2 regions of the Halomonas sp. RT37 genome follow, and region 1 is predicted to be linked to the other one. Evidence: predicted binding sites of a transcription regulator. Region 1 holds the regulator's gene; the other holds the start of a gene.
What was found. The regulator PhoB, encoded in region 1, activates phosphate uptake and scavenging genes when phosphate is short. The targets are predictions, from matches to a motif close to TGTCATANNNNTGTCANA.
Positions count from the first base shown of each region.

Region 1 (15,167 bases):
CGATGGAGGTCTTTGACGCCGTGTCCCAGGGAACCGCCGAGATGGGCCACTCCGCTTCCTACTACTGGCGGGGAAAGGTCGCGGCTTCTCAGTTCTTTACCGCCGTGCCCTTCGGCATGACCACCACCGAGACCAACGCCTGGCTGTACTACGGCGGCGGCCAGGAGCTGTGGGACGAGCTCTACGCCGACCACAACCTCAAGCCTTTCGCGGTGGGTAACACCGGCACCCAGATGGCTGGCTGGTTCAAGAAGGAAATCAACTCGCTCGAGGATATGCAGGGCCTCAAGCTGCGTCTGCCAGGGCTCGCCGGCGAGGCGATGGCCGGGATCGGCGTGACCACCCTGACCATTCCGGGTAGCGAGATCTTCACCTCCCTGCAGACCGGCGTGCTCGATGCCGCCGACTGGGTGGGGCCCTACAATGATCTGGCCTTTGGTCTGCATCAGGTGGCGGACTACTACTACACCTCGGCCTGGAATGAACCCAGCGCGGTGCTGGAAGGCACGGTCAACCTGGATGCCTGGAATGCGCTGCCCGATGACCTCAAGGCGGTGGTCAACGAAGCCGCCAAGGCCTCCAACCTGGCCATGATCAGCGAATTTGCCTTCCGCAACGCCGAGGCCCTGGACGCTCTGGTCAACGAGCATGGCGTCAAGCTGCGCTCGTTTCCGGAGGAAGTACTGGCGGCCCTGCATGACTCCTCGCAGCAGGTACTGCAGAAGCAGGTCGACAACGACGAGGCGTCGGCGCGGATCTACGAGTCCTATCGCAATTTCCAGCGCCAGGTCCGCAAGTTCTCTGACGTCGGTGAGTTCGCCTACCTGAAGGCCCGCGATAGCGTGCTTGGCCAAGGCGAGTCCTGACGCCAGGCAAGGCTCAAAAGTGGTGGCGCAGACCCGGCGGTGACGGGCCTGGCGAGGTGATGAAGGCTAGCGACGGAAAACCAGGCGCGCCACGGGCGCGCCTCTCTTGAAGGGCTATCTTGCAGGTCTAGCTCGCACCTCTCTCTCGCCGGTCGCGTTCCCAGCTCTTGCTGAGGTATCGCTCAGGTATCGGATCGGACGCCGCGTATACGCCCGTTGTCATCCAGTGCCACCATCACATGGCGCGCCTCGGTGACCTTATGCAGGTCGGCGTCTTCGGCGTCCTGGAGGGACCGGATCCAGACCTCCACGTCGATCTTGATGGAACTGTGGCCGATATCGCGCACCTCGGTGTAGACGCAGACCAGCGAGCCGACACGCACCGGGCACAGAAAGTCCATGCCTTCGATGGCGACGGTGGCGGTACGTCCCATCGCCTCGCGGCTGGCGGTCCATTCCGCGGCCTGATCCATCAGGCCCACCAGCCAACCTGCCGGGATATCGCCGTGGGCATTGGTATGCTGTCGTGTCGCGGCCAGCTGGAGCGTCAGCTGTCCCTTTGGCACGGGAACGTCATCGAGTTCTGTCATCATGGTGGGCGGCGCCTGGTCGTGGATGTTGTTGTGTCGTCATGGTACCCACCCGGGTCAGTCTTTCTCTACCGTTGGTGTCATGAAACGCCCAGGGGAGCGCATGTCTAGGTTGTCGCGTTGCATAGGTGCGCTCAAGCGCACGCTGTTGGCTCCCAGCCGGGGGCCGAGAACGCTGTCGATAGCGGTGTCGAGCGAAGCGCCGGCAGCGGTGTCGAGAGTGGCGCCGGGAGTGGCGCCAAGAGTGGCGTCGAGGCTGGTCTCGGGCCTGGTGCTTTCCGCCATGCTGGTGTCGGCGAAGGTTGCCGCCCATGACGTGGCCGGCTCTCTCGATGCGGTAGGCTCGGATACCATGGCGGAGTTGATGCTACGTTGGGGCGAGCAGTTCGAAGAACAGCGACCGGGGGTCAGGCTGCAGCTTCAGGTGGCCGGTTCGGCCAGTGCACCGCCTGCCCTGATCGCCGGCACCACCCTGCTGGGCCCCATGTCCAGACCCATGCAGGAGGACGAGTCCGCGGCCTTTCTCGAGCGCCATGGCTACGCGCCGACGCCGGTGGTGGTCGGCAAGGATGCCCTGGTGGTGGTGGTCAATCGCCACAACCCCTTGTCTCGACTGTCTCGAGCAGAGCTCGATGCGATCTTTTCCGACACCCTCGCGTGCGGTGCCAGCGAGAGCATCGAGCGCTGGCAGCAGCTGGGGCTCGAGCGCCCGGGGGGCACCATCCACCTGTATGGCCGCAACGCGGTCTCCGGCACCCATGGATTGTTTCGTCGCCGCGCCCTGTGTGACGGCGAATTCAAGGTATCGGTCATGGTGTCGGCGGGCTCTGCCGCCGTGGTGGCCGCCGTGGGTGACGATCCCGCAGGCATCGGTTACGCCGGCCTGAATCACTTGAATGCGGACGTCAAGGCGGTAGCGATCGGCAACGCCGAAGGCGGGATTCTTCCGCGCCGACAATCGCTGCGAAGCGGCGGCTATCCGTTGTCACGGGACCTGTTGATCTACGTCAATCGCCCACCCGAGGGCGAGCTTCCCGACGTCGAACGGGCCTTTCTCGACATGGTGCTGTCACCCTCGGGCCAACGGGTGGTCAAGGAGCTGGGTTTCGTGGCGCTGCCGCCGTCTGTGCTGGCCGCTCAGCGACATGCCCTGGGGCTGGCTGAACTGCCACGGGACGGGCCTTGAGAGATGCCAGGCCCCGGCCGGGTTGTCATCTGGGTGTCATGAAGTTGTCGTAATCTTTCGCTATACACCGATGGCCCAAGATCAATGTCTGACCCTTCTCCGATAACCTCACTGCACCAGACGAGACAGCGACGTGACCGCCTGGCGACCATGCTGATCACGGCCGGAGGGGTTGGCGTGCTGTTGGCGGTGGTCGCCATTGCGGTATTTCTGCTGGTCGAAGTGCTGCCGCTGTTCTGGCCGGATGGCGCTAGCTTTCCGCTGGAGGCGCTGTGGTCATCGCCAGACGTGAGCGGCGAGCCCGAGTATCGCTGGCTGCCCCATCGGCTGGATGACGCCGCGGTGCCCCAGGCGAGCCTGGCCCCGCTGTTGTGGGGCACCCTGGAAGCGGCCGCCTGGGCGTTGGTGGTGGCGATTCCCTTGGCCCTGGGTGCTGCGGCGCACTCCAGCCTGTACATGTCTCCCGGCCTGCGCGCACGGCTCAAGCCGACGCTGGAGCTGATGGAGGCGATGCCCAGCGTGGTGCTGGGGTTTATCGCGGGTCTGGCGCTGGGGCCCTGGGTCGAACGTCACCTGGCGCAGTCGCTGTCGATTGTGGTGGTGCTGCCCGCGGCGGTGGTGCTGCTGGCGTTGGGCTACCGGTGGTTGCCCGATCGGCTGAAGGCTGCCCTGACGTTACGCTGGGCGGCCCTGTGGTTGATACCCTGTCTGTTGCTGCTGGTGTGGCTGGCGATGAGTGTGGCGCCGATGTGGGAAGGATGGTGGTTCGATGGCGACCTGCGCCTGTGGGTCGAGGAGTCCTGGGGGCTCGACGTGCAGGCACGCAACGCCTTGATCGTCGGGCTGGCCATGGGTTTTGCCGTGATTCCCGGCATCTACGCGCTTGCCGAGGATGCGCTGAGCGATGTGCCTCGGGAGTTGGCCGAAGGCGCCCAGGCCATGGGCGCGACCCGCTGGCAGACGCTCACCCGGGTGATGCTGCCGGTGGCGCTGCCAGGTGTCTTTTCGGCGATCATGATCGGCGCCGGGCGCGCCGTGGGCGAGACCATGATCGTGCTGATGGCCAGCGGCAACAGCGCGCTGATGACGGCGAGCCCGCTGGATGGCTTGAGGTCGCTGGCCTCGAGCATCGCCATCGAACTGCCGGAAGCCGCACCCGGGGGCAGCCACTATCGGCTGTTGCTGCTGGCGGCGCTGGCCCTGTTTGCCTTCACCTTTCTGGTCAACACCCTGGCCGAGGTGGTGCGCGCCCGCCTGAAGCGTCGTTTTACCCGGCGTAAGGGGGACGCATGAAGATTCCCGGCCACACCGCGGTGGGCATGCCCGGCAAGCGGCGCACCCGAGAGGGCCCCTGGGCCTGGTTGGCAGCGGCCTCGGTGGCGCTGTCGCTGATCATGCTGGGGGCCTTGCTGGTGCTGTTGAGCGTCAAGGGCCTGGCCAATTTCTGGCCAGCGACGGTCCACCAGTTGACCCTGAAGAGCGGTGAGATGGTGATAGGGGTTCCCCTGGAGACCCGCGAACTACCCTCCGGGCAGGGGCTGGAGCGGCGCTATCTGACCGCCAATCGTGATGACGGCGGTGGCATCTGGCGGTGGCTCGCCAATGACCAGATCACCGAAGACACCACGCCGGAGGATCTGGTGGTGCTGGAGCGGCGCCACTGGGGCACCTTCCTGGGGCGTCTGGTGGCCTTGCAGTCGGGTGATCAGCGCTTGACCGGTCCGGATGCCTGGACGGTGCTCGAGTCCCGGCTGAAGGAGATCAATGCCCTGCGCGACGAACGTCGGCGTCTGACCCACGACGAGATATTACCGCTGATCCGCAGCATGGAAGACCAGGATGGCCACCGCTCGGAGGATCGGCGTCTGGCCGACCTGCAGCGCCGGGCCAGTGAGCTTCAGCAGCGCATGCAGGGTGACCTGGTGGTGCTCGAGAATGGTCAAGGGCGCCGTCAGGAACAAGCCCTTGCCGAGATACTCGAGGCCTGGCGCCCCAACGCCATGGCCTGGCATGAAAAACTCGGCCACTGGGTGCGGGAGCTGTGGCAGTTTCTGTCCCAGGGGCCACGCGACGCCAATACCGCTGGTGGCGTCTGGCCGGCGATCTTCGGCACCATCCTGATGGTGCTGTTGATGTCGATTCTGGTCACGCCCTTTGGGGTGCTGGCGGCGGTCTATCTCAATGAGGTCGCCCACCAGGGTCGATTGACCCGACTGGTCCGGATCGGCGTGCGTAATCTGGCCGGGGTGCCGTCCATCGTCTACGGCGTGTTCGGCCTGGGGGTCTTCGTCTATGGCATCGGCGGCAGCATCGATCGCTGGTTCTTCGAATCGACGCTGCCCTCGCCGACCTTCGGCACCGGCGGGCTGCTGTGGGCCTCGCTGACCCTGGCGCTGTTGACCTTGCCGGTGGTGATCGTGGCCACCGAAGAAGGTCTTTCGCGGATCCCGCTGCACCAGCGTGAAGGCGCTCTGGCGCTTGGGGCCACGCGCTTCGAGACCTTGACCCGGGTGGTGTTGCCGATGGCCACGCCGGCGATGCTGACCGGCCTGATCCTGGCGGTGGCCCGGGCCGCCGGCGAGGTAGCGCCGCTGATGCTGGTCGGGGTCGCCAAGCTGGCGCCACAGGTGCCGCTGGACGGGGAGTTCCCCTTCCTCCACCTTGAAAGGAAGTTCATGCACCTGGGGTATCACATCTATGACGCGGCCTTTCACTCCAGCGATGTCCAGGCGGCGATGCCGCTGGTATATGCCACAGCGCTACTGTTGGTCACGGTGATTCTGGTGCTTAACCTGACTGCAATATTCATGCGTCACTATTTGCGTAAGCGTCATGGTGCCCCGGTGCGCCGATGATGCAGGGAGAGGCAATGTCCATCGATGGCGAGCTGCCCAAGCGTCAGCTGGCCCAGGCAAGACTGGGAAATCGACGCGGGGCGGTCATGGAGTTTTCCGCGGCCGATACCTGCCTGGATATCCAGGGTTTGACCCTGGCCTATGGCGGCAAGACGGCGCTCAAGGATCTGACCCTGCGCATTCCACGCCATCGGGTCACGGCCTTTATCGGGCCGTCCGGCTGCGGCAAGTCGACGCTGTTGCGCGCCCTGAATCGTCTGCACGACCTCAATGAGGACGTCAGTCGTCAGGGTCAGATTCATCTGGATGGCCACGATATCCATGACCCCAGGGTGGCGGTGGCCGAGCTCAGGCGTCGGGTGGGCATGGTGTTTCAGGCACCGAATCCCTTCCCCATGTCGATCTACGACAACGTCGCCTTTGGCCTGCGCCTGCAGGGAGGCTTGAGCAAGCGTCGCATCGACGACGTGGTCGAATGGGCGCTGAAGTCGGCGGCGCTGTGGGAGGAGGTGAAGGGGCGTCTACGGGCGTCGGCCTGGTCGCTCTCGGGAGGCCAGCAGCAGCGTCTGGTCATTGCCCGGACCCTGGCGGTGGAACCCGAGGTGCTGTTGCTCGATGAGCCGGCCTCGGCCCTGGATCCGATCTCGACGCTGAAGATCGAGGAGCTGATTCGCACACTCAAGCCGCACCTGACCCTGGTGCTGGTGACCCACAACATGCAGCAGGCGGCGCGGGTGTCGGACTATACGGCGTTTTTGCACAACGGTGAGCTGGTGGAGTACGGCCCGACCGACACCCTGTTCACGCATCCGCGCCTGAGGCGCACCGAAAACTACATCACTGGACGCATGGTGGGCTAGCGTCCCGTCCCATGCTTCTTCAGGAGACCTTCATGGATATCACCAGCGATACCCACAGCCAGCACATCTCGAGGCAGTTCAATCATGAGCTCGAGGAACTCAAGACCCACCTGATGGCCATGGGTGGCCTGGTGGAAAAGCAGGTGCAGGATGCCGTCAGTTCGTTGCTCGACGCCGACTCTGCACTGGCCTCTCGTGTGGTCGACAACGACCGTGCGGTCAATGACATGCAGGTCAAGATCGACGACGAGTGCACCCGCGTGCTGGCACGCCGTCAGCCGGCGGCCTCGGACCTGCGACTGGTACTGGCGGTGATTCGTGCGGCGTCGGATCTCGAGCGCATCGGTGATGAGGCCAGCAAGATCGCGCGCAACGCCATCGAACTGGTCGACGGCAACAACGGCACCCGCGGCTTCGTCGAGGTGCGCAATATCAGCGAGCACGTGCGTCACATGATGCGTGACGCCCTGACCTCCTTCGCGCGTTTCGACACCGAACTGGCGATGCAGGTGGTGCAGGAAGACGAGCGGGTCGACAGCGAGTATCAGAGCGCCATGCGCTCGCTGATGACCTTCATGATGGAGGATGCGCGTTCGATCTCTCCGGTACTGGGCATCATGTGGATCCTGCGCGCGCTGGAGCGTGTCGGCGATCACGCCAACAACCTGGCCGAGTACGTCATCTATCTGGTCAAGGGCCTTGATATCCGTCACATCGCCCCTGACGACCTCAACCAGGAACTGCTCGACGACAGCAGCACGTCTTGACCTCGACGCCCTGAGCGGCGTCAATAGGCCGGCCCCGTCAGGGTCGTTGCCTGCACTCTGAGCATCGGGCCATCGTCGAGACGATGGCCCGATGTCGTTGGGGCACTGTCATCTTCAGCCACTGCCAAGGATCGATGTCATGCTGAATGCCCTCGAGGCGGTCCGCCGCGGAACCCGCCTGGTCTATAGCCAGGGCCTGCGTCGTTATGTGTTTCTTCCCATTCTGGTCAACCTGCTGGTCTACGCCGGCATGCTCAGCTACGTGCTCGGTGAGTTCGGTGGCTGGCTCGATAGCTGGATGGCCATGGTGCCGAGCTGGCTGGAATGGCTCGACTGGCTGATCTGGCCGTTGTTTGTGGTCAGCCTCGTGCTGATCGTGTTCTTCAGCTTTACCCTGGTTACCCACCTGATCGCCGCCCCCTTCTACGGCTTCCTGGCGGCCCGGGCCGAGGTCGAGCTGACCGGCCGCGAGCCCATCGATGATCGTGGCTGGCTCAAGACCGGTCTCGACGCCCTGGGCAGGGAGCTGTTGAAGCTGGCCTACATCCTGCCGCGCATGATCGGGCTGTTTATCCTGAGCTGGATTCCGGTGATCAACCTGATCGCGCCGCTGTTGTGGGCGGCCTTCAGCGCCTGGGTCATGGCGATCACCTACCTCGACTACCCGATGGATAACAACAAGGTCAGCTTCGCCGATATGCGCAAGCGCCTGTCGGCGCGCTGGTGGCCGAGTCTCAGCTTCGGTGGCCTGGTGACCTTGATCACCTGGATCCCGCTGGCCAACCTGTTTCTGATCCCCGGGGCCGTGGCCGGCGCGGTGCTGATGTGGGATCAGCACTATCGGCAGTTGCCGGTGGTTCGGCGTTGAGAGGCACTTCCTGTGGACGTATGGCGTTGAGCAGCACTGTCGGTGCTGCCGATAATGGTGCGGCGTCAAAAGGGGATAGCAGGGAGTGGCCATGACGGCGCTGTTGCCAAGTCTTTTGCTCTATATCGCGGCGGCGCTGGCCGAGATCGCCGGCTGCTTTGCGGTGTGGCGCTGGTGGCGAGATGACGCCTCGGCATGGTGGCTGCTGCCCGCGATGGCGAGTCTGATGGCCTTCGCCTGGCTGCTCAGTCAGATCGATGCCGACTACGCCGGGCGTGCCTTTGCCGCTTACGGGGGCGTCTACATCGTGGCGTCACTGGGCTGGCTGTGGTGGGTCGAGCAGCGCCTGCCGGATCGCTGGGACCTGATCGGGGGCGCGCTGTGTCTGGTGGGTGCCGCGGTCATCCTGCTGGGGCCCAGGAGCTGATGGGAGCACGCTCGGTTCGTTCTGGCGGGGCCTAGTGCACAGCGCCTGCGCGGCCGAGCGCCACCGGGTCGGCCGCTGCCAGCCGGCTCGAGGGAAAGATGCAGCGGAAGGTTGCGCCCTCGCCGAGCCGGGAGTCGATATCCAGGCGTGCCTCGTGGCGCAGCAGCACGTGCTTGACGATGGCAAGCCCCAGACCGGTACCACCGGTGGCGGTGCTGCGGCCCTTGTCGACCCGGTAGAAGCGTTCGGTAAGGCGTGGCAGGTGCCTCGGATCGATGCCTTCGCCGTCGTCTTCCACCTCGAGGCAGGCGCCTTCGCCGTAGGCACGCCAGCGTAGCGTGATATGGGCGCCGTCACCGGCGTAGCGCACCGCATTGAAGGCCAGGTTGGAGACCGCGCTGTGCATCTCCTTCTCGCTGCCGGTGAGGCTGCGCGATTCTTCGACGACGACCTCGATCTGCTGGCGGCCGCCTGACAACGCCTCGGCGTCGCGCTTGACCGCCTGCAGCAGGGTGGTGGGGTCGAGGCGAACGTGATCGCTGCCGCCCTGGTCGTTCTCGAGTCGTGACAGCAGCAGCAGGTCGTTGACCAGATTCTGCATGCGGCGCGTCTGGCTCTGCATCTGGGCGACCCCCTTGCCCAGGCGCTCCGGCAGCATGCCGGCCATGTCGCTGTAGGTCTCCAGGTAGCCGGTGAGCACGGTCAACGGCGTGCGCAGCTCGTGGGAGACGTTGGCGACGAAGTCGCGGCGCATCTGTTCCAGGCGATGCAGACGGGTGATATCGCGGGCCATGACCAGGCGTTCATCGTCACCGTACAGGGTGATCTGGAACTGCAGGATCATGTTCTCGTCGATGGGGGAGGGCAGGCTCAGCGGTTCGCGGTAGTCACGGGCATTGAAGTAGCCGACGAAGCGCGGGTCGCGCAGCAGGTTGGTGATGTGCTGGCCGCGGTCCAGCGCCGGCTTCAGGCCGAGCATGCGCTCGGCGGAGCTGTTCCACCACTCCAGGTCGCCGTGGCGATCGAGCATCACCACGCTGTCGCGCATTGCCTCGGATGACTCCTGGATACGCTGGAGGGTCGAGCGCAGGCGGCGCTGGGTGATCCGCTGGCCCTTTTGATAGCGATAGAGGCGATCGAACAGCTCGCCCCACAGGCCACTGGCGGTGGGAGGTTCCTGCTGGGGGCGGTGGGTCAGCCAGTCGTGCATCGCGTGCAGGTTGCGCAGGTGATAGCTGAGCCCAAGCGCCAGGCCCAGGCCGATGCCTACGCTGGACAGCGAGAAGGGCCAGCCCAGCAAGGCGCCGAGACCCACCAGCACGGCCAGGCGCCAGACTTCTCGTCTCCACAGACGACCCACGTCAGTTCTCGGCTCCGTTCACCTCATCCCTCCTGGTGCTGCGTTGCGTCGATGGCTCGCTCAGACCTTGGCCGAAAAGCGATAACCGGTACCGCGTACGGTCTGGATCAGTTGCTGATGGGGTTCCCCCAGGGCCTTGCGCAGGCGGCGGATATGCACGTCGACGGTACGTTCTTCCACGTAGACGTTGCCACCCCAGACCTGATCGAGCAACTGGCCACGGGTGTAGGCGCGCTCCTGGTGGGTCATGAAGAACTGCAGCAGGCGATATTCGGTGGGGCCCATGTCCAGTGACTTGCCGTCGACGCTGACGCGATGGCTGACCGGGTCGAGCTTGAGGCCTTCTACCTCCACCGGGTCCTCGACGCCCCGCGGAGTGGCGCGTCGCAGCACTGCCTTGAGTCGGGCCACCAGTTCTCGCGGCGAGAATGGCTTGGTGATGTAGTCGTCGGCGCCGGCTTCGAGACCCTGGATCTTGTTGTCCTCCTCACCCTTGGCGGTGAGCAGGATGATCGGCAGCTCTGCGGTGGTTTCCTCGCGCTTGAGCCGGCGGGCCAGTTCGATGCCGCTGGTGCCCGGCATCATCCAGTCCAGCAGCAGCAGGTCTGGCTGGTCATCGACGATGATGGCGTGGGCGGCCTGAGCATTGTCCGCCTCGAGCACCCGGTAGTCGGCCATTTCCAGCGCCACCGCGATCATTTCGCGGATCGGGGCTTCGTCATCGACGATCAGTACGGTCTTGGCGGTCATCCCGGGAGCCTCTTGGTCAGGGTCTTACACTCGACGGTGACAAATGACACCACGTCAATGTGACAATTAGATGACATTGTATCCATTGTCGAGCGACCGAGACGGGCATTTCCCTCACCCGAGGGAGGGGTAGAGGCTCAGTCCGAGTCCGGCGAACAGCAATAGGCCCGACCAGTGGTTGTTGAGAAAGGCCTGGAAGCAACGGTCGCGGTCACGGCTCTTGATCAGCCGCTGCTGGTGGACAAAGGTCGCGCCCATGGCCAGCCAGCCGAGCCAGAAGAAGCCGCCCAGCGCCAGCAGGCTGCCGGCCCAGGCCAGCAGCCCCAGGGTAGCCAGCTGCAACAGCGCAATGATACGGGTGTCCCAGCGGCCGAACAGTACCGCGGTGGACTTGATGCCGATCTTGAGGTCGTCGTCGCGGTCGACCATGGCGTATTCGGTGTCGTAGGCCACGGTCCACAGCACGTTGGCGGTAAACAGCAGCCAGGCGACCATCGGGACTTCGCCGAGCACCGCGCCGAAGGCCATCGGAATGGCCCAGGAGAAGGCTGCGCCCAGCACCACCTGGGGGAAGTGGGTGTAGCGTTTCATGAAGGGATAGCTGGCGGCCAGCACCGCTCCGATCAACGACAGCCACACGGTAAAGCCGTTGGTCAGCCAGACCAGCGCGAAGGCCGATCCCAGCAGGTACACGAACAGCACCTTGGCCTCCCGCTCACTGATGCGGCCGGTGGCCAGCGGTCGGTTCTTGGTGCGTTTGACGTGGCCATCGAAGTGGCGATCGGCGTAGTCGTTGACCACGCAGCCCGCCGCCCGCATCAGGTAGACGCCGGCGACGAAGATCAGCAGGGTGTCACGGGCCGGAATGCCCTCGGAGGCCACCCAAAGCGCCCACAGGGTCGGCCACATCAACAGCCAGGTACCGATGGGGCGGTCCAGACGCATCAGCGCCAGAAAGTCGGGAATTCGGTTCAGGTATCCAGGGGGACGCAGCAGCGAACGATCCATCGGTCTCTCTCATGCTCTGGCGCAGGTCAGGCGAAAATGAGGCGTAAGCCGGGCAACAGTCGCTCCTCGGAGAAACATCGCCGAGAAGCCTTGGCGCAGCCTAGCGCGAGCCGACGGCCATGACCAGCCAGGCGGCTCGCTCCGAAGGTGGCGACGGAAGGGCGATGGCGGGGTGACAGCCGGTGAGCGACAGCTAGTCAGCCGGTGGCAGAGGCCGACAGCGACAACGCTCGGCCCATGGTCGGCATAAAGCTCTCCTGCACCAGCAGCACCCAGCCGCTGTGACGAAATACCGAGCGGCGTTGCCACAGTCCGGTATAGCCGTGGATCGGCCTGGTGTTACGGCCGATCTGAATGGCGCTGCGCTCGAGATCGGGCTGGCGAAACAGCCAGCTGCCGAGAGAGGTCTCGCCGAGGCCTTCGAAGGGAGCGTCGTGACGCTCGACGATCGGTGCCACGCTGCGCGCCACCACCCAGGGCTCCTCGTCCACGCACAGGGCGACCTCGCGCAGCCAGGCCTGCTCGTCGCTGGCCAGGCCCAGCACGTGGGCCTCGTCAGGCCACGGCAGGCCCTTGGCCTCCGCCAGCAGGCGTACGCGAAAGTGCCCGGCGCCTGCCGCCTCGATCAGGCGTTCTGTCAGGGAGTCCCGCGAGGCCAGCCAGGCGTGCCAGTCAGCGGGCACCGCGATGCCACCGGAGGCCAGCGACACCCAGCCGGGGTCGACGATATCGGCCGCGTCGGCATTCGGCGAAGCGGCTGTGGCTGGCGCGGGATTACCCGGTTCGGACCCCGAGCGCTCCCCCAGGGAGCGGAATGTGGAAGGAAGCTGTGTCATGCGGCCTCGGCAGGGCTGTCGTCACCGGAGGGCGGTGCTCCGGTCGGTCGGCGCATAGTGTACCATGTGGCCCAGCACTCACCCGCTGGTGTGGCCCCGTGCGGGCCGGCCCAGCTTCAACAGCGACCGCCCGGCGGTCGTCGGCAGAGTCGAAGGAAGCGATGCAAGGACCCTTGACCATCATCGGTACCGGCATGGCGGGCATAGGCCTGGCACGCCAGGTGCGGGCGCTGGACGCCCACCGACCGATCACCCTGATCAGCGCCGACTCAGGCGATGACTATTCCAAACCGCTGCTGTCCACCGGCTTCGCCAAGGGCCTGGCGGCGGATCGGCTGGCCGCGCGCTCGGCGCTGGAACTGGCCGATCAACTGGGCGCGGTGGTACGTCCCCACACCAGGGTCGATGCCATCGATCTGGCGTCGCGCACCCTGAGCCTGGGCCAGGAACGCCTGCCCTGGTCGGATCTGGTGATTGCCACCGGTGCCAGCCCCGTGGCGCCCTTCGAGATTCCCGATGCCCTGGCCGGACGGGTGTTCTCGATCAATGATCTCGACGACTATCGGCGTTTTTCGGCAGGCCTCGAGGCGCTGGGGCGCCCGGCTCGGGTGGCCATCGTCGGCCTCGGACTGGTCGGCTGTGAATTTGCCAACGATCTGCACGCCGGTGGTCATCGCGTCTGCCTGGTCGGCCCTGAACCCTCGTTGCTGCCCAGGTTGCTGCCACGGCGGCTGGGTCAGACCCTGAGCCAGGCCTTCATCGAGGCCGGCATCGACGTCATCCATGGCCGTCTGGTGAGCAGGCTCGAAGGTGCCGGTGGTGACATCGGTGTGCACCTCGACGACGGCCATGAGCTGGAGGCGGATATGGTGCTGGTGGCCACCGGTCTGAAGCCGCGCTCTCGGCTGGCGCGAGAGGCCGGTATCGCGACAAATGGTGATGCTATCGTCGTCGATCGCTACCTTAAAAGCTCCGATCCTCGTGTTCATGCGCTGGGTGATGTGGCCTCGGTGGATGGCGTCAATGCCATGTACGTGCAGCCGCTGCAGGCTTCGGCCAAGGCGCTGGCTGCGACCCTGTGTGGTCGTCCCACCCAGGTGCGTTACGGGCCCTGGCCGGTGCTGGTCAAGACGCCGCTGCTGCCGGTGGTGGCGCTGCCGCCGATGACCGACAAGGTGCATTGGCGAATCGAGGCTGACGGCGAGGATATCAGCGCCCTGGCCGAGGATGACGAAGGGCGTCTGCAGGGCTTTGCGTTGACGGGAAAATGCGTTCGTCGGAAAGTCGAACTGGCGCGGGCGGCACCGCCGTTGCTAGGCTAGGTTCGTCAACGGCGCGGGTTGTACGCGATACAGCCGTCGTTGAAGGTGCCACCGAGGCAGGGCAATTCTATCGGCGACGACCGCCACGACGTGTGGCTGGCCGGTGTCGTATCGCCGGTTTCGTTCCGATGGAAGAGGCAAGGTCCCGTCGGCGGTGGCTCTCGCTAGTCGAAAGACAGTCAGGAAGCGCTGAGCGCACCGTGATGTTCATCGTCGTGGTCAACGATCCTGTTGTCACGGCGCAGGGCCGGGGACTGCCCGTGTGGACACTCGGACAGTGTTTCCATAACAATGATGCCGGTGTCACGGCACCGGAGTATCAAGCCAAACCAGGAGGGCTGTATGCGCAAGCCAGAACTCGCCGCGGCGATTGCCGAGCGTGCCGATCTATCCAAGGACAAGGCCAGCCAGGTGTTGAACGTCATCCTCGACGAAATCACCGGTAGCGTGTCTTCCGGCCAGGACGTGTCGTTGATCGGCTTCGGCACCTTCACCGTGCGCGAGCGTGCCGCCCGCACCGGCAAGAACCCTCAGACGGGCCAGCCGCTGAAGATTCCCGCCAGCAAGACAGTCGCCTTCAAGCCCGGCAAGGGGCTCAAGGACGCAGTCGCCCGCTGAGGTGACGACTACCACCGCCTGTCCTCCAGGCGGTGGATCGATATCGCGGCCCGGTAGCGGGCCGCGCCTACCCGTCGACCGGTGAGGCAACATGACCCTGAGACTGATGCTGTGGCTGCTGGGCGTCATGCTCAAGCGGGCCTTCAAGCGCAAGGCGCGATTCCGCGAACGTCTGCAAGACCGGGGTGGGCTCGACTGGGGCATCGCCACCGAAGATCTGTCCATCGCGCGCCACTATCGCATGCGCCCCACGGGGATCGAGAGTCAGCGTGGACTGCCGGTGGATCTCGATCTGGAACTACGCTTCCAGGACAGTCAGACCGCGATCAAGGTACTCCGGCGCCCCTCCCAGCGCACCTTCCTCGATGCCATGATGGCCGGCCAGCTTCGACTGGTGGGCGACGCCCAGGATCTTGATCGGCTGCAGCGTCTGCTCAAGCACCTGTGAGGCACACCTGATCCATACCCGGCCCACACCTGGTCTACACCCGGTTCACACCTGGCCATAGCGGCCGGCTTCCTCGCCCAGCCAGCGCCTGATCAGTGGCCTGCTGGCCTCTGCTGCCTGCTCGAGCAGGGCATCGGCCAGTGGAGTGATGCGCGGCAACAGGTCGGCATCACGCTCCAGGTCGGCGATCTTCATCTGGGCCAGCCCCGTCTGGCGGGTGCCCAGCACCTCTCCGGGGCCACGAATCTCGAGGTCCCGCTCGGCGATGCGGAAGCCGTCGGTGGTCTCGCGCATGACCGACAGGCGCTGTTTGGAGGACTCCGATAGCGGCGGATGGTAGAGCAGCACGCAGTAGCTCTCGGTACTGCCGCGCCCCACCCGGCCACGCAGCTGATGCAGCTGCGAT
Region 1 covers NZ_CP098827.1:4,859,964-4,875,130, reverse strand. The annotation lists gene NFG58_RS21305 (TRAP transporter substrate-binding protein) at 1-866, shown strand, start outside; gene NFG58_RS21300 (hotdog domain-containing protein) at 1,049-1,456, opposite strand; gene NFG58_RS21295 (hypothetical protein) at 1,514-1,741, opposite strand; gene NFG58_RS21290 (phosphate ABC transporter substrate-binding protein) at 1,740-2,642, shown strand; gene NFG58_RS21285 (ABC transporter permease subunit) at 2,793-3,935, shown strand; gene pstA (phosphate ABC transporter permease PstA) at 3,932-5,497, shown strand; gene pstB (phosphate ABC transporter ATP-binding protein PstB) at 5,584-6,357, shown strand; gene phoU (phosphate signaling complex protein PhoU) at 6,390-7,124, shown strand; gene cysZ (sulfate transporter CysZ) at 7,264-7,992, shown strand; gene NFG58_RS21260 (YnfA family protein) at 8,084-8,419, shown strand; gene phoR (phosphate regulon sensor histidine kinase PhoR) at 8,451-9,779, opposite strand; gene phoB (phosphate regulon transcriptional regulator PhoB) at 9,840-10,529, opposite strand; gene ubiA (4-hydroxybenzoate octaprenyltransferase) at 10,644-11,537, opposite strand; gene NFG58_RS21240 (chorismate lyase) at 11,735-12,373, opposite strand; gene NFG58_RS21235 (FAD-dependent oxidoreductase) at 12,535-13,695, shown strand; gene NFG58_RS21230 (HU family DNA-binding protein) at 14,038-14,313, shown strand; gene NFG58_RS21225 (hypothetical protein) at 14,405-14,761, shown strand; gene recG (ATP-dependent DNA helicase RecG) at 14,807-15,167, opposite strand, start outside.

Region 2 (15,167 bases), 870 kb from region 1:
CCAGCGAGAACTACGCCCGCTTTTACGCCTACCTGATCCTGTTCATGGCCTCCATGGTGGGCATCGCCATGGCCGACAACCTGCTGGTGCTGTGGTTCTTCTGGGAGTTGACCAGCCTGTCATCCTTCCTGCTGATCGGTTTCTGGTCACACCGCTCGGAGGCGCGCAAGGGCGCGCGCATGGCGATGACGGTCACCGGCGCCGGTGGCCTCGCCCTGCTGGCGGGCTTTCTGCTGCTGGGCGATATCGTCGGCAGTCTCGACATGCAGGTGGTGCTGGAAAGCGGCGAGACGATCCTGGCCGACCCGCGCTACCCGCTGATGCTGGTCCTGGTGCTGCTCGGCGCCTTCGCCAAGTCCGCCCAGTTCCCGTTCCACTTCTGGCTTCCCCATGCCATGGCGGCACCGACTCCGGTGTCTGCGTACCTGCACTCCGCCACCATGGTCAAGGCGGGGATCTTCCTGATGGCGCGCCTGCATCCCGCCATCGCCGGCAGCGAGCTGTGGTCGGCCATCGTGACCGTGATCGGTATCGTCACCATGGTGTATGCCGCCTGGTTTGCTCTGATCAAGGCGGATCTCAAGGGTATCCTGGCGTTCTCCACCGTCAGCCATCTGGGCCTGATCACCGTACTGCTGGGCATCGGCAGTCCCATGGCGGTGCTGGCGGCGCTGTTTCATATCCTCAACCACGCCACCTTCAAGGCCGCACTGTTCATGTGTTCGGGGATCATCGACCATGAGGCCGGCACCCGCGACCTGGCCCGGCTGGGCAAACTGGCCAAGGCGATGCCGGTCACCTGCGTGGTGATGAGCATCACCGGCGCCGCCATGGCGGGCGTGCCGCTGTTCAATGGCTTCATCTCCAAGGAAATGTTCTTCACCGAGGCCCTCGAGACCCACGCCTTCGGCGGCCTCAGCCTGGTGCTGCCGGTACTGGCCACCATTGGCGGCGTGCTGTCCGTGGCCTATTCCGCGCGGCTGGTTCACGCGGTGTTCTTCTCCCCTCCGCGCCACGCGCCGCCCAAGACGCCGCACGAGCCGCCCCATCTGATGCGAGCTCCGGCGGAGCTGTTGGCGGTGCTGTGTATCCTGGTCGGCCTGTTCCCGGCGCTGATGGCCACCTGGCTGATGGCGCCTGCGGTCGAGGCGGTGCTGCTCGAGCCGCTGGAGTTCCACCTGGCCCTGTGGCACGGCTTCAACCTGCCGCTGGCGATGAGCGCCGTGGCCCTGGTCGCCGGCGTCATCACCTATATCCTGCATCGCAAGATTCGCCAGTTCGTGCGGGACTTCCCGCCGCGTGATGCCAGCCGTATCTTCGAGGGTGTCATCCAGTGCATCGGCGATCGCGCCGAGCGCATCACCGAATGCGTCGACAACGCCTCGCTGCAGCGCTTCATGACCCTGCTGCTGACCGCCTCCCTGGTGGTCGGCGCCATCGGTCTGGCCCAGATGGATACCCTGACCGGGGCCAAGGGCAACCAACCGGTGGACAGCGTGCTGCTAGTCGGCGCCCTGCTGCTGGTGTTCACCGGCATTGGCACCGCCATTACCCATCGCCATCGTCTGATCTCGCTGCTGATGCTGTCGGTGGTGGGCCTGCTGGTATCACTGACCTTTGCCCGCTTCTCGGCACCGGACCTGGCGTTGACCCAGCTATCGGTCGAGGTGGTCACCATGATCCTGCTGATGCTGGCGCTGTTCTTCCTGCCCCAGAAGACCCCTCGGGAATCCACCCCGGCGCGGGCGCTGCGCGACCTGGTGCTGTGTACCGGACTGGGCGGAGTGATCGCCGGACTCAACTACACCGTGTTGACCCGCGACACCGAAAGCATCTCGGACTTCTTCCTCGACAACAGCGTGCCCGGCGGCGGCGGCCACAATGTGGTCAATGTCATCCTGGTCGACTTCCGTGGCTTCGACACCCTGGGCGAGATCACGGTGCTGGCGATCGCCGGTCTCGCCATCTTCAAGCTGCTCAACCGTCTGCGCCTGTTCATGCCTCACAGCGACAGCGAGGGACGCATCTGGGCACCGGACCGCTACCCGATGATTCTGACCACCATCTCCCAGACGGTACTGCCGCTGGCACTGCTGGTGTCGGTGTTCATCTTCCTGCGCGGCCACAACCAGCCCGGTGGCGGCTTTATCGCCGGCCTGATCACCGCGGTGGGATTGATCCTGGTGTACATGGCCCGGGGCGTTGCCTGGACCCAGAAGCGTCTCGACTTCCCCTACCAGCCGGTGGCGATCCTCGGCGTCGGTGTCGCCGCCCTGACTGGCTTCGGCAGCTGGCTGTTCGGCGCACCCTTCCTGACCTCGTCCTTCGGCCATTTCCATATCCCGCTGATCGGCGATATCGAACTGGCCACCGCGATGCTGTTCGATCTCGGTGTCTATCTGGCGGTGGTCGGTGCGACCCTGATGATCCTGGCCAACCTGGGCAAGGTGACCACCCCCCACCGTCCGGCCAAGGAAGACCATGACGCGACGGAACGCGGCCTGCACCGCACCGACGACCCCACCCCCGACGGCAAGGAGACCGTGTGACATGGAAATGCTCTATGCCATAACGACCGGCGTGCTCGCCGCCAGTGGCCTGTATCTGATGCTGCGCGGCCGAACCTTCCCAGTGGTGGTCGGTCTGACGCTTCTCTCCTACGCCACCAACCTCTTTCTGTTCTCCATGGGCGGACTGACCACCGGTGGTTCCGCCATCATCGACGGCAAGAGCGACTACAGCGATCCGCTGCCCCAGGCGCTGGTGCTGACCGCCATCGTCATTGGCTTCGCCATGACCGCCTTCGCGGTGATCCTGGCGATGCGTGCACGGGGCGACATGGGCAATGACCACGTGGACGGGCGCAAGGCCGAGGACAAGGAGGAGCGACGCTGATGTCCCACCTGATCGTGATGCCCATCGTGCTGCCGCTGGCAGCAGCGGTGGCGCTGCTGCTGACCCGATTCGGCAATGCCACGCTCAAGCGTGGTCTCGGCCTTGCCACCACCCTGGCGCTGCTGGTGATCAGCGTGATGCTGCTGCGCCAGGCGGCCAGCGGCGAGATCCAGTACTACGCCCTGGGCAACTGGCAGCCGCCCTTCGGCATCATCATGGTGCTGGACCGGCTATCGGCGCTGATGCTGTTCGTGACCTCGATGCTGGCGGTTGGTGCGGTGCTGTTCGCCTGCGGCGGCGACGACGAGAAGGGCAGCAACTTCCACGGCCTGTTCCAGCTGCAGCTGATGGGAATCAACGGCGCCTTCCTGACCGGCGACCTGTTCAACCTGTTCGTGTTCTTCGAGGTGCTGCTGCTGGCCTCCTACGCCCTGCTGGTCCACGGTGGTGGCAAGGCGCGCATCCAGTCGGCGGTGCACTACGCCGTGCTCAACCTGGCCGGATCGGCGCTGTTCCTGTTCGCCGTGGGGCTGCTGTACGGGGCTACCGGCACCCTCAACATGGCGGACATGGCCCAGGCGGTGAGTCAGCTGCCGGGAGAGCGTCAGGGCATGGTCGTCGCCGGCGCTCTGCTGCTGCTGGTGGTATTTGGCCTCAAGGCGGCGGTACTGCCACTGTATTTCTGGCTCCCGCGGGCCTACGCCAGCGCGCCGCCGCCGGTGGCCGCCCTGTTTGCGGTGATGACCAAGATCGGCGTCTACGCCATCCTGCGGGTCTACTGGCTGGTCTTCGGCGACCAGGCAGGCCCCCTGGAGGCGCTTGAGCAGAGCTGGGTGTGGTGGCTGTCGCTCGGCACCCTGGCGATTGCCGGTGTCGGCGTGCTGGCCGCCCGCGACCTGCGTCTGCTGGTGGCCTATCTGGTGCTGGTATCGGTGGGCACCCTGCTCGCCGGCGTCGGCATGCGCTCCCCCGAGGCGGTATCGGGCCTCCTGTTCTATCTGGTGCACACCACCCTGGTCACCGGCGGGCTGTTCCTGCTGGCGGACATGATCGGCGTCCAACGTGGCAAGGCCGGTACCCGCCTGGTGCGCGGCCGGATACCGCGCAACGCCACGGCGCTGGGCCTGATGTTCCTGATCGGGTCCATGGCGGTGGCGGGCCTGCCTCCGCTGTCCGGGGCGCTGGGCAAGGTCATGCTGATGAACGCCGGCGACAGCGCCCAACGTCTATGGTTCTGGCCTCTGCTGCTGGCCACCGGCCTGTGCGCCATTGTGGCGCTGTCGCGGGCAGGGTCCACCCTGTTCTGGCGCAGCCAGGCCAGCGATGACGGCGATTCGCTGTCCCCCTGGCAGTGGGCGGGCACCGGCTGGCTGCTGGCATCGTCGCCGTTGCTGGTGATCCTGGCCGGCCCCCTGGCCGGCTACACCGAGGCCACCGCAGAACAGTTGAGCGACCCGCAACCGATGATTCAGGCCGTTCTGATCGATCAGGGAGACGCCCAATGAACCGACGCACTCGCTCACTACTGCCGACACCGCTGCTCAGCCTGCTGCTGCTGGTCGTGTGGCTGTTGCTGGTCAACACGGTCTCGGTCGGTCACCTGCTGCTTGGCGGCTTTCTGGCCGTGCTCATCCCCTGGCTGACCTACCCCTTCTGGGACATGCAGCCCGGTGTAAAGAAGCCCTGGAAACTGCTGCGCTTCTTCTTCCGGGTGATCGGTGACATCGTGGTGGCCAACATGCAGGTGGCCTGGATCATCATCAATCCCTGGCGCCGCACTCGGCCCCACTTCGTCGAGTATCCGCTGATGCTCGAGGAGCGATTCACCATCACCCTGCTGGCCAGCACCATCACCCTGACCCCAGGGACGGTGTCGGCCAACCTGCGCATGGACGGCAAGACGCTGCTGATCCACGCTCTGGACGTGCGTGACGAACAGACCCTGATCCGCACCATCCGCGAACGCTACGAGCAGCCGCTGAAGGAGATCTTCGAATGCTAGACACCGCCTTGACCATCAGTTTGGCGCTGGTCTGCCTGGCGCTGCTGCTGAACCTGTTTCGCCTGACCGTGGGCCCGGACATGCCCGACAGGATCCTGGCGCTGGATACCATGTACGTGAACTCCATCGCCCTGATCATCCTGATGGGAGTGTGGCTCAACTCCAAGACCTACTTCGAAGCCGCGCTGCTGATCGCGCTGCTCGGCTTCATCAGCACCATTGCCGTCTGCAAGTATCTGCTGCGCGGCGATATCATCGAGTAACTTCGGGAGAATTCCATGTTCTACGTCATTCTCGAGGGGCTGATCTCGGTGCTGCTGATCGCCGGCGGGCTGTTTGCCTTCATCGGCTCGCTGGGCATGGCCCACCTGCGGGACTTCTACATGCGCCTGCACGGCCCGACCAAGGCCACCACCCTGGGCATGGGCTGCATCCTGTCCGGCTCCATGGTGTACTTCAGCGCCACCCAGGAAGGCACCCACCTACAGGAGATGCTGATCACCCTGTTCCTGTTCATCACCGCCCCGGTAAGCGCCCACATGCTGGCCAAGACTGGCCTGCACCAGCGCCTCAAGTATCTGGACAAGACCCGCGGCAAGCCGCTCGAATTCCGTGAGGAAGAGGTTGGGGATAAGCCGGTGCCCCACCCCGACCGAGACTAAAAGCCTAGCTTCATGCAAGCTGGATACGAAACGGGCAGCCCATGGGCTGCCCGTTCTGTGTCTGGCTATCGTGGCGCGAAAGGCCGAGCGATCAGATCCAGCCGCCCAGTTCGCGCTTGACGATATCGGCCAGCACCGCGATATGGTCGTCGCGATCGTTGAGACACGGAATGTAGATGAAGTGCTCGCCGCCGGCCTCCATGAAGGCGTCGCGGATCTCTTCCTCGATCTCTTCCAGGGTCTCCACGCAGTCGGCGCTGAAGGCGGGGGACAGTACGGCGATACTCTTGTGTCCCTGACGCGCCAGCTCCGCCACCTTGTCGACGGTGGCGGGGCCCACCCATTCTTCAGGCCCGAACTTGGACTGGAAGGCGGTGACCACTTCGTCCTCGGCGTGCCCCAGCCGTTCGCGCAGCAGCCGAGTGGTCTTCCTGCACTGACAGTAGTAGGGGTCGCCTTCCTCCAGAAAGCGCTTGGGTACGCCGTGATAGGACGCCACCACCACCGAAGGCTGGTGCGTCTCGTTCTCCAGGCGTTCGCTGACCGAGGCGGCCAGGGCCTCGATGTAGCCCGGCTCGTCGAAGTAGGCCGGCACCGTTCGCACCGATGGCTGCCACTTGCGCTTCATCAGCTGACGGAAGAACTGATCGCAGGCGGTGGCGGTGGTGGGCGAGCCGTACTGGGGATACAGCGGGAAGAACAGGATACGCCGACATCCCTTCTCCTCCAGCTCCTTGAGCGCCTTGTCGGTGGAAGGATTGCCGTAGCGCATGCCGAAGCTGACCTCGATCGAGTCCCCCAGCTCAGCGCGCAGCCGCGTCGACAGCTTCTCGCTCTGGCTTCTGGTGATGGTCAGCAATGGACTCTCGTCCTTGTCGGTGTTCCAGATGCTGCGATAGGCCGCCCCGGAAGCAAATGGCCGGCGACTCAGGATGATCAACTGCAGCAGTGGCTGCCAGAGCCATCGCGGATAGTCGACCACTCGCTGGTCCGACAGAAATTCGCTGAGATAGCGGCGCATGGACCAGTAGTCGGTATCGTCCGGCGTACCCAGGTTGGCGACCAGCACGCCGATCTTTTCACGTGCGACGGCGGGGTGGTCGACCGGCGCCTGCTCCGGGCGATGGGCCTCCACCACTGAGGGGGGAACGGACTGATCCATGAAGGTGACTTCCTCTTGGTAGCGAATGCACAAAGCCTATCACCGGTGGGTATCAGGCTCGAATGAAGTGTTACTATGAAGAGGATTTGTACAATTTTTGGTGAATCCATGTCCAGATCCTTGATCCTGATCACCGGCGACCAGTTGAGCCTGGACCTAGGACTCTTGCAGACCGCTGGCGACAACGACGTCGTCGCGCTGTGCGAGGTCGCCGAGGAAGGCCGCTACGTGCCGCATCACCCTCAGAAGATCGCCATGATGCTGTCGGCCATGCGCCACTTCGCTGCCACTCTTCGCGACAAGGGCTATCGTGTCCACTACAGCGCCCTCGATGATCCGGACAACGCCCATGGCCTGCTGGCGGAGGCGGAACGCCTCGCGCAAGCCTACGACTGTTCGCGGATTGTCACCACAAGGCCCGGCGAATGGCGGCTGCTGGATGCCATGGAGCGCCGCCAGGGCGGGATACCCTGGCAATGGGTCGAGGACGACCGCTTCTACTGCACGCCTGGTGAATTCGGCGACTGGTTGTCCCATCGCCGGCAGCCTCGCATGGAGGGCTTCTATCGACTGATGCGTCGCCGCACCGGCCTGCTGATGGAGGGCGATGAACCCATGGGCGGCCAGTGGAACTTCGACAAGGACAACCGACGACCCCTGCCCCAGCACTACACGCTGCCCAAGCCTCCCCGCCACACCGTCGACGACATGACCCGTGAGGTGCTGACACTGGTGGAGGAACACTTCGATGAACACTTCGGTCGTCTGGATGGCTTCCACTGGCCGGTCACCCGACGCCAGGCGCTGGTCGATCTCAGACACTTCATCGATCACCTGCTGCCGAGCTTCGGTGACGTCCAGGACGCCATCAGCGACAGCGATCCCTTTCTCTTCCACTCGCGCCTGTCCGCTCCCATGAACCTTGGCCTGCTCAGCCCGAGAGAAGTCTGCGAGGCCGCCGAAACCGCTTATCTCGAGGGGCATGCACCGATCAATGCGGTGGAAGGTTTTATCCGCCAGATCCTCGGCTGGCGAGAGTACGTCAGGGGCATCTACTGGACCCGTATGCCGGACTACAAGAGCTATAACGCCTTGCAGGCCCGCAGGGGTCTACCCCACTTCTACTGGAGCGGTGACACCGACATGCGCTGTCTATCCCGCGCGATTGGCATGACCCGGGACAACGCCTACGCGCACCATATCCAGCGTCTGATGGTGACCGGCAACTTTGCTCTGCTGTGCGACGTCAGCCCCGAGGCCCTGTGCGACTGGTACCTGGCGGTCTACGCCGACGCCTGCGAATGGGTCGAATTGCCCAATACGCTTGGCATGGTGTTGCACGCCGACGGTGGACTGATGGGCTCGAAGCCCTACTGTGCGTCAGGCAAGTACATCGATCGGATGTCTGACCATTGCCGCCACTGTCGCTATGACGTGAAAAAGACCCTGGGCGAAGACGCCTGTCCCTTCAACAGCCTCTACTGGGACTTTCTCGAACGTCACGCCGACACCCTGGCGAGCAATCCTCGCATGAAGCTGATCTATGGCTCGCTGCGCCGCATGAGCGATGACAAGCGCAGCGCCATGCGCCGCCAGGCCACGTCCTTTCTCGACAACCTGGCATGCGAACCGAGCTACGGTCAGGGTCCCCACCGCGACGGCTATCGACCTCAGGGAGCGAATCCATGAATCGGTTCGAGACACTCGCCACACCGCTTGCGCTGTTTCATGATGGTCAGTGCCCACTATGCCGCAAGGAGATCGCCTGGCTGAGGCGGCATCCGCGCAGCCGGCTGATCCACTTTATCGATATCCGCGACGACGATTTTTGCGCCGAGGCCTGGGGCCAGCGCTTCGATGACATGCTGGGCAAGCTGCACCTGCGCGACGCCACAGGTCGCTGGTTCATCGGCATGGATGCCACTCGCGCATTGTACGCGACGCTGGGTCATCGCCGTTGGGTGCAGCTAAGCAGCGTACCCGGTTTGCGTGGACTGCTGGACATCGGCTATCTGGGCTTCGCCCGACTGCGCCCCTGGCTAACAGGGACTCAAAGGAAGCGATAAGGCAGGTCGACACCGCCAAGGGCCCTGGCAGCTTGCGCCAGGGACTTGTTCGGTGAACGTGGGTACATCAGTGGCAAGGCAGAGACGGCGAGACTGCCGTCGAGAGGGTTCCAGCACCAGGGTGGTGTGGAACGATGTCACTCAAAACACCAGGGGCATACGTGAGGCCAGCGGTTCGGCATAGTGGGCCTCGCGACCGATCACCTCGTCGTGGGCCACGTGCTGGACCAGGTAGGCGCGGTGGATACCGGCACGCTTGAGCTCCAGGTAGACGTCGTCCAGCGAGCGGAACAACACCGGCTTGCCGCGGCGGCAGAGCATCTTGCGGGCACCTTCCACGTCTTCCAGTTCGACCTGGTAAAAACGGCTGCCGGCATGGCCGATCACGCGAATCTCGAAGTTGTCGTGGCGGCCGACAAAGGCCTTGAGATCATTAATTTCCATCGTATCTTTCGCCTCTTTTCATCCTGTCGCGACGGGGGTCCTGTGGCCCCCGCCCTCCTTATGTGACGACACTACGGCGACGAGCGTGCCGATGATATTTCGGCAGACCATGACGCTCGTTTCATTTCCCTGTGCCGCGCATGTGACTCTCTGATCATGGCACAGCCTGGGCCCTTCGGGTGACATTCCCGTGACGGTGTGAAGAATTTCTCTGATCTGGATACATATTGGCCGTTTCGCGCGCACAGCGGGTTAAACGACCTCCATGATCGCGGCGGAGAAAAGGGGGTCTTCAGCGGCAGGCAGCGCCTTTGCGGGAGGAAGTGGAGAGCTTGAAGGAGGGAAAACGAAGGCCCGCGACACGAATGCTCGCGGGCGACGGATCCGGCGGTGAGACTACTGGTAGTCGGAGGGATCGATGGCCTTGCCGAGGGAGTTGCGGTCGACCCAATTGCCGGCCTTGGTCTCCTTGTAGCGAAACACCACCTTGTCGCCGATCTGCACCGGCAGCTCGGAGTCTTCTGTCTGGTAGCTGTAGTCCACGCCGTCCACTACCAGGTGATAGCGATACAGATCGGGCATGCCGAGCCATTCCTTGAACGGGCCTTCCCGTTCCACCGAGGTCAATTCGCCACGGGCTTCCAGCTTGGGCGCGCGACGGCGATTGCCGCGTCGAAATCCGCCTGCCATGTCAGGTCTCCTTCACTGTGTCTGTCGAAATCGCAAGGGGCGGCATTATACGAGCCCGTCGGTCAGGCTCAAGCACGTTTATTCGCCGAAGGTATCACCGTAGCTGTCCGGCGCCAGATCCTCGAAGCGGGTGTACTTGCCGATAAAGGCCATGTGCACCGTCCCGATGGGACCATTACGTTGCTTGCCGATGATGAATTCGGCGAGCCCCTTGTTGTCGGGATTATCCGGGTTGTAGACCTCATCACGATAGACGAAACCGATCAGGTCGGCGTCCTGCTCGATGGCCCCGGATTCACGCAGGTCCGACATCACCGGACGCTTGTTGGGGCGCTGCTCCAGCGAGCGGTTGAGCTGCGACAGCGCAATCACCGGGCAGCCGAACTCCTTGGCAAGCCCCTTGAGCGAGCGCGAGATCTCCGAAATCTCGCCGGTACGGTTGTCACCGAACCCCGGCACCTGCATCAACTGCAGGTAGTCGATCATGATCATCGCCAGGTTGCCATGCTCGCGCACCACGCGACGCACCCGTGAGCGCATCTCGTTGGGCGACAGCGCAGCGGTGTCATCGATGAACAGTTGCTTGTCCTTGAGCAGGTTGACCGCCGAGGTCAACCTCGGCCAGTCCTCGTCCTCGAGCTGACCGGAGCGCACTCGGGTCTGGTCGATACGCCCGAGTGACGACAGCATGCGCAGCATGATCGAGTCCGCCGGCATCTCCATGGAGAACACCATCACCGGCTTGTCGCTGGACACCACCGCGTGCTCCACCAGGTTCATGGCGAAGGTGGTCTTGCCCATGGACGGGCGGCCGGCGACGATCACCAGGTCGGAGGGCTGCAGCCCGGAGGTCATGTCATCGAGATCGCGAAAGCCGGTCGACAGGCCGGTCATCTCGCCTTTCATGTTGAACAGCTCGTCGATGCGATCGACGGCCTTGGTCAGCAGTTCGCTCATGCCGATGGGGCCGCCGGCCTTGGGGCGATCCTCGCTGATCTGGAACACCAGCCGCTCGGCCTCGTTGACCAGCTCATCGGCAGGACGCCCATTGGGGCTGAAGGCGCCGTCGGCGATCTGGTTGGCCGCCTGGATCAGCTTTCTCAGGGTGGCGCGTTCGCGCACGATGTCGCCGTAGGCGCGGATATTGCTGGCCGAGGGAGTGTTGCGGGCCAGCTCCGCCAGGTAGGCGAGCCCGCCCACGGTGTCGAGCTGGTCGCGCCCCTCCAGGGCCTCGGACAGGGTCACCACGTCCAGCGGACGGCTCGACTCGGCCAGCGCCACCATGGCGTTGAACACCAGGCGATGCTCGTAGCGATAGAAGTCGTCGGCCACCAGCCGGTCGGCGATATTGTCCCAGGCCTGATTGTCGAGCATCAGGCCACCCAGCACCGACTGCTCGGCCTCCACCGAGTGCGGCGGAACCTTCAGCGCCGCGGCTTCACGATCGATGGTCTGGACGTCACTCATGCGCTTGTCTCTTCGCTGTTGTTCACGGCGCCATGCCACTGGATCCAGGCTGTGTCCGAAAAGTCGACGAGCGCAGCCACTCTCCAGACAAGCCTTAGTCTACCCGAAGCCGGGTCCGTCGCACGATCACCCGTGCGGGCGATCGCGAGCCACAAAAAAGGGCGCGGGATGTGACTCCCGCGCCCTTGCCACTGCCGTGGGAGACGACCTTACTCGGCCACCACCACCACGCGCACGGTGGCGTCGACGTCGGCATGCAGGTGCAGCACGATGTCGTATTCGCCGGTCTGGCGGATCGGGCCTTCCGGCATGCGGACTTCGCTCTTGGCGACGTCGATACCGGCGCTGGAGATCGCCTCGGCCAGGTCACGCGGACCGATGGAACCGAACAGCTTGCCTTCGTCGCCAGACTTGGCGACCAGAGACAGCTCGATGTCGTTGAGCTGCTCGGCGCGAGCTTCGGCTTCGGCCTTGCGCTCGGCGGCCTGAGCTTCGAGCTCGGCACGCTGGGCTTCAAAGGCAGCGATGTTGTCCTTGGTGGCCGGCACGGCGAGACCGTAGGGCACCAGGTAGTTGCGGCCGTAACCAGGCTTGACGGTGACCTTGTCACCGAGACCGCCCAGCTTGCCAATGTTGTCGAGCAGAATGACTTCCATCTCGTAAACCTCTATGTCAGTTGTTGTGACCCAGACGCCCGCGGAAGTCCGCGAAGGTATCGATCAGGGCCACAACCAGCACGATGAGAATCATGGGCCAGGTGGTGATCAGCAGCAGATAGAACGCGACCAGCCACAACCCGTTCATTCCCTTACGTCCAACTACACCATGTGTCAGGCCGATGCCGGCCATCAGCAGCGGAATCCAGGCCAGCATGCCGATCCCGGGGAGACCCAGCAGGGTGCCGGCGATCACCAGCACCACCAACAGGATCAGCTCCCTCGGGGTGAGCCGCAGGGCGTGGAACTCTTCCCGGAAACCTCCCGGGTTGTAGAGCCCCGCCTGCCAGCTGCGTGCCAGGGCCAGACAGGCCACCGCAGCGAGCATCACCACCAGACCGGTGACACCGCTGATGACCAGCTCGGCCAGCCGACTGGCGTCGAGCCCCTGGGCAGCCAGCTCGTCGAGCATGGCCGCCACCTCGGAGGAACTCTGGCGCAGCTGCTCCAGCATCAGGGCGGTGTCTGCCTTGGGCAGGAACACCCCCAACTGGATCATCGCAGCGCCGGCCAGCGACCCCAGGATCAGCGCCTCGCCCCAGCGCATGCGGGAGCGCAGCACGATGGCCATCAACAGCGCCAGCAGGGTGGTCGCCAGAGGGATCGGATCTCCCTGGGTCCACCACCAGCCTGCCGGCACCGCCGCAGCGGCGATCACCGGCATCGCCGGTGCCATGCCCTTGCGCAAGGTCACCAGAGCGGCAATCGCCGCCCCGAACCAGAACAGCCAGGGCACCGCAGACGCCACCAGCGCGACCAGAGTCGCCTGGGGCATGCCTTTCATCGACCATCGGGCGACGGGCAGCATCGGCGACGACTTACTGGTGGCTGTCGGTGTAAGGCAGCAGGGCCAGGTAGCGTGCGCGCTTGATCGCGGTGGACAGCTGGCGCTGGTAACGGGCCTTGGTACCGGTGATGCGGCTGGGAACGATCTTGCCGGTCTCGGTGATGTAGGCCTTGAGCGTGTCCAGATCCTTGTAGTCGATCTGCTTCACGCCTTCAGCGGTGAAACGGCAAAACTTGCGGCGACGGAAAAAGCGTGCCATGGAAAGACTCCTTATACGTGCGTTGCAGAGCTAGTGATGCGCGGCTCAGGCGGATTCAGCGGTGCGCGGCTTTTCTTCGCGACGGGCACGCTTCTCTTCCACCGGCTTCATCATCGGAGACGCTTCGGTGATGGCTTCCTTGCAGCGCACCACCAGGCTGCGAATGATGGCGTCGTTGAAACGGAAGATGTTCTCGATTTCCTCGAGGGTCTCGCCGCTGCACTCGACGTTCATCAGCACGTAGTGAGCCTTGTGGATCTTGTTGATCGGGTAGGCCAGGTGACGGCGGCCCCAATCCTCGAGACGGTGAACAGTACCGGCGTTCTCGGTGACGATGCTGGTGTAGCGCTCGACCATGGCCGGAACCTGCTCACTCTGGTCCGGGTGGACCATGAAGACGATCTCGTAGTGACGCATGGATTCTCCTTTCGGTTTGGCAGCTTCCGCAGGGGCCTGAGTAGTCTCGGCGCCGGGGGAAGCAAGGAGTGAATAACAATTAGCCTGTCCCGCGCAGAACGCACGGGCGCCCAGATTCTACGGAGTTGTGATCAGGGTTGCAAGCCGATGCTGGAGCGACACCGTCACCCGCGGGCCTTGAGTTCGCGCTGGCGTACCACCTCGAACAGACAGACGCCGGTGGCCACCGACACATTGAGACTCGAGACGGTGCCCGCCATGGGCAGCTTGACCAGGTTGTCGCAGGCCTCCCGGGTCAACCGACGCATGCCCTTGCCCTCGGCCCCCATCACCAGCGCCATGGGCCCGGTGAAGTCGGCAGCGAAGACGCTGGCGTCGGCCTCGCCGGCGGTACCGGTGATCCACACCCCTTCTTCCTTCAGTCGCGCCATGGCGCGGGCCAGGTTGGTCACCTGATACACCGGCACGCTCTCGGCGGCACCGCAGGCCACCTTGCGCACGGTGGCGTTGAGCGGTGCCGACTTGTCCTTGGGCACGATCACGCCGTGCACCCCGGCGGCATCGGCACTGCGTAGACAGGCGCCGAAGTTGTGAACGTCGGTGACACCATCGAGGATCAGCAGCAGCGGCGGCGTCTCCAGCGGCCAGGCCTTGAGCTTGTGCCACAGGGACTCCTCGCCCTCCGGCGCCAGTGGCGGACAGAACGCCACGATACCCTGATGGGAGGCACCCTGGGAAAGGCCGTCGAGCTCTTCACGGAGCACGCTCCTGAGCCTGGCGCCGCGACTGCGCGCGGTATCGACCAGCTCACTGAGACGACGCCCGGCGTCGCCCTCCTGCACCCACAGTTCCTTGGGTGATTCGCCACGCTCCAGCAGCGCCCGGACGGCGTGGACGCCGAACACACTGTCGAGGCCGTTCGGCACTGCAGGACCATGCTGACCACGTCCCTTGCCACGCGCCTGAGTACGCGCCTGGTCATGCGTCTGGGACTGGCTCTGGCCGTGGCGACGGCGTCTGGAATCATGCTTGGCCACGGGCGGCCTCCTGGTCAATCTTCACGCGGGTGTTCATCCCTTGTTGCCACGCCGCGGACCGCGGCGCCGACGTCCGCCCTTCTTCTTCGGGGCATCCTGTTCGCCGACCCCGGAAGGGCCGTCGGCACGGCGCTTGGTGTCGCCCTGGGCCGTCCTGCCGCCGCGCCCCTTGCCCTGGCCTTTGCCCTGACTCTGGGCGCCTGCGTCGCGACGCTTGCGCGGTGCCCGACGAGGGCGCGGCTTGTCGTCGGCCATCTCGAAGTCGATCTTGCGCTCGTCGAGGTCGACCCGAGCCACCTGAACGGTGACCCCATCGCCCAGACGATAGCTGGTGCCGGTACGCTCGCCCTTGAGACGATGCTTCTCGGGCTCGTAGTGGTAGTAGTCCGACGGCAAGGAGGTGACGTGGACCAGTCCCTCGACATAGAACGCGTCGAGGCGCACGAAGATACCGAACTGGGTGACCGAGGCGATGGTACCGTCGTAGACCTCGCCGAGCTTGTCGGACATGAACTCGCACTTGAGCCAGCCCTCGACGTCACGGGTGGCGTCGTCGGCACGAC
Region 2 covers NZ_CP098827.1:800,450-815,616, reverse strand. The annotation lists gene NFG58_RS03740 (monovalent cation/H+ antiporter subunit A) at 1-2,549, shown strand, start outside; gene NFG58_RS03735 (Na+/H+ antiporter subunit C) at 2,551-2,895, shown strand; gene NFG58_RS03730 (monovalent cation/H+ antiporter subunit D) at 2,892-4,400, shown strand; gene NFG58_RS03725 (Na+/H+ antiporter subunit E) at 4,397-4,897, shown strand; gene NFG58_RS03720 (K+/H+ antiporter subunit F) at 4,891-5,160, shown strand; gene NFG58_RS03715 (Na+/H+ antiporter subunit G) at 5,176-5,559, shown strand; gene hemH (ferrochelatase) at 5,651-6,721, opposite strand; gene NFG58_RS03705 (cryptochrome/photolyase family protein) at 6,830-8,410, shown strand; gene NFG58_RS03700 (DUF393 domain-containing protein) at 8,407-8,787, shown strand; gene NFG58_RS03695 (DUF6482 family protein) at 8,929-9,231, opposite strand; gene NFG58_RS03690 (hypothetical protein) at 9,628-9,921, opposite strand; gene dnaB (replicative DNA helicase) at 10,000-11,388, opposite strand; gene rplI (50S ribosomal protein L9) at 11,598-12,044, opposite strand; gene NFG58_RS03675 (hypothetical protein) at 12,061-12,912, opposite strand; gene rpsR (30S ribosomal protein S18) at 12,923-13,150, opposite strand; gene rpsF (30S ribosomal protein S6) at 13,196-13,567, opposite strand; gene rlmB (23S rRNA (guanosine(2251)-2'-O)-methyltransferase RlmB) at 13,732-14,472, opposite strand; gene rnr (ribonuclease R) at 14,638-15,167, opposite strand, start outside.
Region 2: the regulator PhoB is predicted to act here: its motif matches at 9,410-9,427, upstream of NFG58_RS03695 (DUF6482 family protein).